2 regions of the Arthrobacter sp. GW460-12-1-14-TSB2 genome follow, and region 1 is predicted to be linked to the other one. Evidence: riboswitches for the same ligand, from Rfam matches in the RefSeq annotation. Region 1 holds a riboswitch; the other holds the start of a gene.
What was found. A riboswitch is a leader RNA that binds a small molecule or an ion and turns the genes downstream of it on or off. The one in region 1 is predicted to bind cyclic di-AMP.
Positions count from the first base shown of each region.

Region 1 (3,306 bases):
GTGCCCGAGATCGAAGGCGCCCTGGAGTTGCCGCCCGAGGTTGCGGCCCACGTGTTTGTTACGGTCAGCTAACTGCGCCCTTGTAGGACCACCTACAACGTACTGAGACCCAGATAACGGAATTATTACCGCGCTGATTAATCGCCTATAGTTGAGCACTAGCGCCGATACAAAAGCGTTACCTGATCCGAAGCCGAGCTCTGCCAGCGGATCAGTGTGCGAACCACCTCCTGGCAGAGGCGGAGGAACCACAACCGGCCGTTGAAAAACGGCCTTGGGGTGAAGTCCGTCAGCAGCAAGCCACTTCCGACGAAGGATTCCCTAGGGAGACCTGTGTCGGACGCCTTGCATTGGCGGACCGGGTCTTTGCACTCTCTGACCCGAATCCGACAGCTAACTTCGCAGGCTCTCCAGAGAGGATATTTCTTGACCACGCAGACCGTCAGGGGCCGCCGCAGGGCGACCGGTCCCGCTTCGGAGTACCCTGTGGCCGAAGCCGTAATGACGGTCAGGCCGCGCGATGCACACCGTGATGCACGCCGGCGCCGCAGCCTGTTCAGCCAGGTAACGGACTTCGCTTCGGCGAGCGGCGTGGGTCAGAAGGCCGGCATTGCCCTTGCCGCCACCGGACTTGTCCTCACCGTGACCGTCCCGTCGACCGGTCCCATGATGTCCACTGCGGACACCGGGAATGCCGGTGTCGCCGCCTCAGTTGCCGCGCAGCCGGAGGTTTCCGCTGCTGCCGGCGCCAAAATTGACTTCAACCGCACTTATGTCGCCACCAAGGGCGATCCCGACGGCAAGCTCAAGCAGCTCCTGAGCGCGCAGTCCGCGGGCACCATCACCCGCGCTGCTTCCGCCGGGAGCCTCGGGGCGCCGCTCGAACACTTGGTTTCCGCTTCGCCCTTCGGTTTCCGGGTCAGCCCGATAACCGGCGGAGCCGGTGAGTTCCACCGGGGCCAGGACTACGCGGCACAGTGCGGCACCAGCGTCCTGGCTGCCGCCAGCGGAACGGTCACGTTCTCCGGCTGGCACCCCTACGGCGGCGGAAACCGGGTGGTGATTGACCACGGCAACGGCCTCGAAACCACGTATAACCACCTTTCGTCTTCAAGCGTCCAGGTCGGCCAGAAGGTCAGCCGCGGCGACGTTGTGGCCCTGAGCGGGACCACCGGCGCTTCCACCGGCTGCCACCTCCATTTCGAAGTGATGGTCAACGGCGAAGTCGTTGACCCCACCGGCTGGCTCTAACCCAAGCGATGGGTCACTCTCGCATTCCTGTGACATGCCGTGACCTGAATGTGACATTCGTTCGGAATTCCTGTACCGTTTAGAGCACGCCAACTTTTCCGAAGTTGGCGCTCTTGAGTGGATTGCCTAACTCTGCCACCGCTCAAGGTCCGTTCGCATGACATCGTCTGGCAGAGGCGGGGGAACCAATTTTGGTCTTCGCAAGAAGACCTTGGGGTTAAGTCGCAAAAGCTTCCCAGGAAGCCGAGCGGCCGGGTGACTCCCATCCGAATCCGACAGCTCACCTCGTAGGCATTGGGAGAGGCTACCTTCGTGTCTACACGCAACACTTCTGCGCGCCACCGTGCGCAAACGGTTCGTACGAACCCGTTGAACTCCGTGTCCAGGGCTGTTACTGCCAACGCCGGGACCGTAGGTCGCCAGGCGGCTGTGATCGCAGCTGCGTCCGGACTGATCCTCAGCGTTGGAATGCCGGCAAATGCCGCCGATACCAACCTGGGTGTTTCCGCTTCGACGGAGTCCGGCTCTCAGTCAGCCCAGCTGGCCGTAACCGCTGAACCGACAGCGACTGTTTCCTTCGAGCGTCCGTCAGTCACCACGACGGCAGCGCCCAAGATTGAAACCGTCCGGGCACAGTCCACCGGTACCGACGCCAGCGAGACCTCCACTGGTGCTGACGGGGAAGCCAAGGCCGGCAAGCTTGCCGACGCCGCCTCCTCTGCAGCAGCATCGGGCCTCGCCGCCATCGCGTACACCGGTATTGGCAGCGCCTACGTCTGGGGCGGCACCACTCCCAGCGGCTGGGACTGCTCAGGCTTCACCCAGTGGGTCTACGCCCAGGCTGGCATCAGCATCCCCCGCACCAATGCATGGACCGCCATGACACCCACCGCCACCCCGGCGCCGGGCGACCTGGTCATGCAAAACGGCGGTGCGCACGTTGGCATCTACGTCGGCAACGGCATGATGATCAGCGCGCTGAACCCGTCGCAGGGCACGATCCTGCACGCTGTGTCCGCCACGGGCACTTCTGCGTTCTACACGCTTCGCTAGAACACGCGGCGCTTCGCTACATCCCGGGTTTCCCGTCGCTGAAGCGCGCGTTCTTCGCTAAATAAACCTGTTCGGGCCGTTCCGGCTTACCCCCAAGATGCCGGAGCGTCCAAAAACCGCGGCCTGCCACGCAGTCTGAGGAAAACGAAAGAGAGAAATAATGACTACTCGTGCGATCGCACGGCACCGCGCCGAGGTTACCAAAACCAACTCGCTTGCTGTCATTGCCAAGGCTGTCGGCGACAACGCCGGCGGCATGGGCCGTCAGGCTGCGGTTATCGCTGCAGCTTCCGGCCTGGTCCTGACCAGCGGTATCGCAGCCAACGCTGCCGACACCAACGTTCAGCGCGAAGCAACCTCTGCTTCCACCCTGGAAGTGCAGTCCTCTGCTCCGGCCAACATCTCGGCCGCTTCCAGCATCGCCATCTCCTTCGAGAAGCCGGCGGTCTCCACCTCCCCGGCTCCGGTCGTCGAGGCTCCCAAGCCTGTCGTCGAGGTGCAGGAAGCTGCTCCTGAGGCCGCTCCGGTTGCCGCTGCCGCGACCGTGTCGGCCCCGGCCGTCCCTGCAGCTGCAGCACCCGCCGCCGCCAGCGGAAACGGCGCAGCGATTGCTGCCGCCGCCTACGCCCAGCTGGGTGTCGCGCAGGACTGCACCGCCCTCGCCACCAACGCGCTTGCAGCAGTCGGCGTCAACTACCACGGCTGGCCGGCAGGTTACCTGTCCCTGGGCCGCACCGTGAGCGCCGCCGAGGCACAGCCGGGCGACCTCGCGTACTACGAGAACGGCGGCATGGGCATGGCCCACATCGCTGTCTACGTCGGCAACGGCCAGGCCGTTCACGGCGGCTGGAACGGCGGAACCACCTCGCTGTTCAGCGTCAACGTTGGTTCCGGTCCGGTCTTCATCCGCGTCGGCGGCTAATACCCGGTTCACGCATAACAGAAGGACCCCTGCCCTCGGGCAGGGGTCCTTCTGCGTTTCCGGCAGGTGAATTTTTGCCG
Region 1 covers NZ_JBWKYC010000017.1:46,739-50,044, reverse strand. The annotation lists gene AC07YR_RS18040 (iron-dependent transcriptional repressor DtxR) at 1-72, shown strand, start outside; cyclic di-AMP (ydaO/yuaA leader) riboswitch at 212-423, shown strand; gene AC07YR_RS18035 (M23 family metallopeptidase) at 427-1,251, shown strand; cyclic di-AMP (ydaO/yuaA leader) riboswitch at 1,400-1,559, shown strand; gene AC07YR_RS18030 (C40 family peptidase) at 1,630-2,304, shown strand; gene AC07YR_RS18025 (NlpC/P60 family protein) at 2,465-3,226, shown strand.

Region 2 (3,306 bases), on a different contig from region 1:
CCGCGATTTCATTCGTAAGCGGGGAACCGAGAAGCCCGCCGCCTGAGCCTTGGGCAAGCCAGGCTGCTCCGATGGCGCCGCCCACCACAGGTCCGCTGGGAGAGGGCGACGGCGAAGGGGACGGAGAGGGCGAGGGAGACGGGGAGGGGGAGGGTGAGGGAGAAGGCGACGGTGAGGGAGAAGGCGATACCGGGGACTGGCCCAATGCCTGTGCGACTGTGCGGACCGACGTCGTACCGTTTGCTGTCCGTGCGGCCAGCCATGTGACGAATTCCTTGAACAGTGCGGGGCTGATCGACAGGGACGGGTCCGTTCCGTTGGCGATCTCGTGGAAGGTCAGCTGCAGCCAGCCGCCGGTTGTCTCCGCGTTGGTGACGGTGGCCTGCAGGTCCGCCAGGCTCCACGTGGCGGCCACCTGGTCCGGTGCCCTGGTGACCATGGGTTCCTGCGGCGGTAGCGTTTCGGCCACAGGGCAGTCGGCGCAGCTGGCAGGAGATCGGATGTCGCCGAGGCCCCGGGAACTGGCGTACCCGCAGCCGCTGACTGCGGACTGGGCCGTGGCATTCACCGCAGCGAAGGGGTAGGCGAAGTTGCGGACGGTGAAGCCCCAGCCTTCGAGGGTCGACTTGCTGTTGCAGGCCTCCGCGCTCGCGGCTGCTGCGCTGAGCGTTGTCATGTCTGGATGGGTTACGCTGTGGCCGGCGATCTCGTTGCCGCCGGCGGCCAGAGTCTGCAGGTTCGCCCGGGTCAGGAACCCGGACTGGTCCACAAAGGACGTGGTGATGAAGAAGGTTCCCACCAGACCGTGGGCTTTGAGCTCCTGCGCGGCGGCCAGCTGGCTGCCGAGGCCGTCGTCGAACGTCAGGCTGACGATGGTCGGCCCCGCGGCCTTCGATGTGCCGGCGACACCCGCCACCGTGCTGACAGCCAGCAACAGCGCTCCCAGGATGGCGACCCAACGCCGGCCGTGCATACCCCCGGCCGTAGGCTCTGGGAGTTCCGCGACATGACGTGGCTGGTTGTGGACAGAACGATTTGACCAACGCATGATTCCTCCAGGCGTGTGAGTCCCCCCGCAAGAACATGCACGTAGACTACGCCTCGCGGCGTCAATGGAAAACACTCGAATTTGACAAACCGCAGATCCAAGTATATGTAGCGTGCCGCTACCTGCTTGTAGCAGCGCGAGCCGGGCCACAGCGGTGCCGGGGGAGGGCCCGACGGCCCCGTTACCTTGATGTGACATCCCAACGGTGGCCCGCGTACGGTGGAACGGTGCCCGTTGTCTCAGATACCGGCACTCCCGGGCGGATTGCCTAACCCTGCCGCGGTCCGGGATCCGATCGAAACCATCCGGCAGGGACGGGGAAACCACTATTGACCGGCAGAGTTCGTGCTGGTCTTCGGGGTGAAGCCGCACGCCATCCGCAACGCGGAAGGGCGCTGCGGCCGGGTGTCTCCCATCCGAATCCGACAGCTAACCTCGCAGGCATCGGGAGAGGTTAATTCATGCTTTCACGCAAACTGCCCGCTCATCATCGGTCAACCGCGCCCGCGGGGCGCTCCAGGTCCACATCGGCCGGGGGCCGGAGCAGGGCCGGCCGGCAGGCTGCGGTCATAGCCGCTGCCTCGGGCCTGGTCCTGTCCAGCGGCATGGCGGCCCAGGCCGCTGAAGCCCCGGCGGAACGTGACTCAGCTCCGGCGTCCGCCCCCGACATCAATGCCCAAGTGGGTGCCCCGCTCAGCGCTGATTCCCATGTCAGGATCAGCTACGAACGTCCGGACGTCAGCACCACCCCCGCCCCCGTGGAGGTATCGGTCGAAGAGCCCGTCCCGGCAGTGGCGGCAGCCGCCGCGGCGGCTCCGGCGCCTGCCGCTCCTGCTGTTTCCGTGCAGGTCCAGGCTGCGGTGCCCGCTCCCGCCCCGGCGCCTGTTGCCGGCGGTGTCAACGCCGCCATGGTTTCTGCCGCCTACGCGCAGCTGGGCATCACCCAGGACTGCACCGCCATGGTGGAAAAGGCCCTTGGCTCAGCCGGCATTCCGGTCGGGGACCTGGGACCCATGCAGTTTATGAACTATGGCTCCGTAGTGGGGGAGCCCCAGCCCGGCGACATGGTGGTGCAGTCCGGCCACGTCGGCATCTACATCGGCGACGGCCAGGTGATCAGCGGCGGAATGAACGGCGTAAACGCCACCGTCACGCACCCGCTGTCCTGGCTGACGGCCACCGGCGGCGTGACCTTCGTCCGCGCCGGAGCCTAGCCTCCCCGCCCTTCTTCAAGCGGGCGTAACGGCCGGCGATCAGCTGCCTTGGGGGCAGCAGGTCGCCGGCCTTCCGCGTATTCGTGGCACAACGGCGCACACGGGTACCTCAGGGCGGCGAGATGGTGAGCTGGGCCGTGATCTCGCCTTCCGCGAATTTGATGCGCAGCAGCGCGTCGCGGGTGTCCGCCGGAAGGGTGAAGCGGACGCCACCCGACTTGCTCGAATCGCCCGCGACCAACTCGTTCAGGCCGGGATCGGGGGAGTAACTGACGCCACCGACGTTCAGCCTGAACGTTGAGTCCCAGAAGTTCAGGTCATACCGGCCGTGGTTGGTGCACCTGAGCGTGAGGGTCAGTGCGATTTTGCCGGACACATCGGGGCGCGCAGTGGCGTTGAGAATTTCATATTCGACGTCGGCGGCCCGGTACGTGCGTTCGGCTGGCAGGGCTACCTTCCACTCCGCGCGGTTACCTGTGCCGGACCCGGGGGCGGACGTCGACGCACCAGCGCCCGGCTGTGCGGCGCCGGTGGAAGCGGCCGGGGAACCCGTACCGGAGGCGCTCGCCGTCGAAGCGGCGGGACGGCCGGCGTCGAACATCCCCAGTTGCCCCATGCCGAGCAGCAGCCCCGTCACAGCGGTGATCACAGCTGCTGCAGCGGTCAGCAGGCCGGGCAGCGTAGCCCACCAGTTGTTGGGTTTTTCCTCCGCCATAGCCGTTCCCCCTGGGTCCCGTGTCAAGGTCAGTTCAGTCGTATCCCGGCCGTACACCCTCGAACTTCCAGTGCGCAACGGCCCTGTTATCCCCGCCCCGAGACTCGTACTCTGGTTCTTGGAGGTGATTGCCATGAAGGCAACCCAGGGAGACCGGATCACTATCCGGGGCAAGACGGTCGGATCGTCGGAGCGGCACGGCCAGATCGTTGAGGTTCACGGCGCTGATGGAGCGCCGCCGTATGTGGTGCGATTCGACGACGGCCATCAAACCACTGTCATCCCCGGCGGGGACTTCGTGATTGACAGGATCCACCCGCAGCAGTGAA
Region 2 covers NZ_JBWKYC010000001.1:463,231-466,536, reverse strand. The annotation lists gene AC07YR_RS02210 (polysaccharide deacetylase family protein) at 1-973, opposite strand, end outside; cyclic di-AMP (ydaO/yuaA leader) riboswitch at 1,314-1,506, shown strand; gene AC07YR_RS02205 (NlpC/P60 family protein) at 1,510-2,262, shown strand; gene AC07YR_RS02200 (hypothetical protein) at 2,372-2,977, opposite strand; gene AC07YR_RS02195 (DUF1918 domain-containing protein) at 3,111-3,305, shown strand.
Region 2: linked by a shared signal. The riboswitch ahead of AC07YR_RS02205 (NlpC/P60 family protein) and the one ahead of AC07YR_RS18030 (C40 family peptidase) in region 1 are both predicted to bind cyclic di-AMP.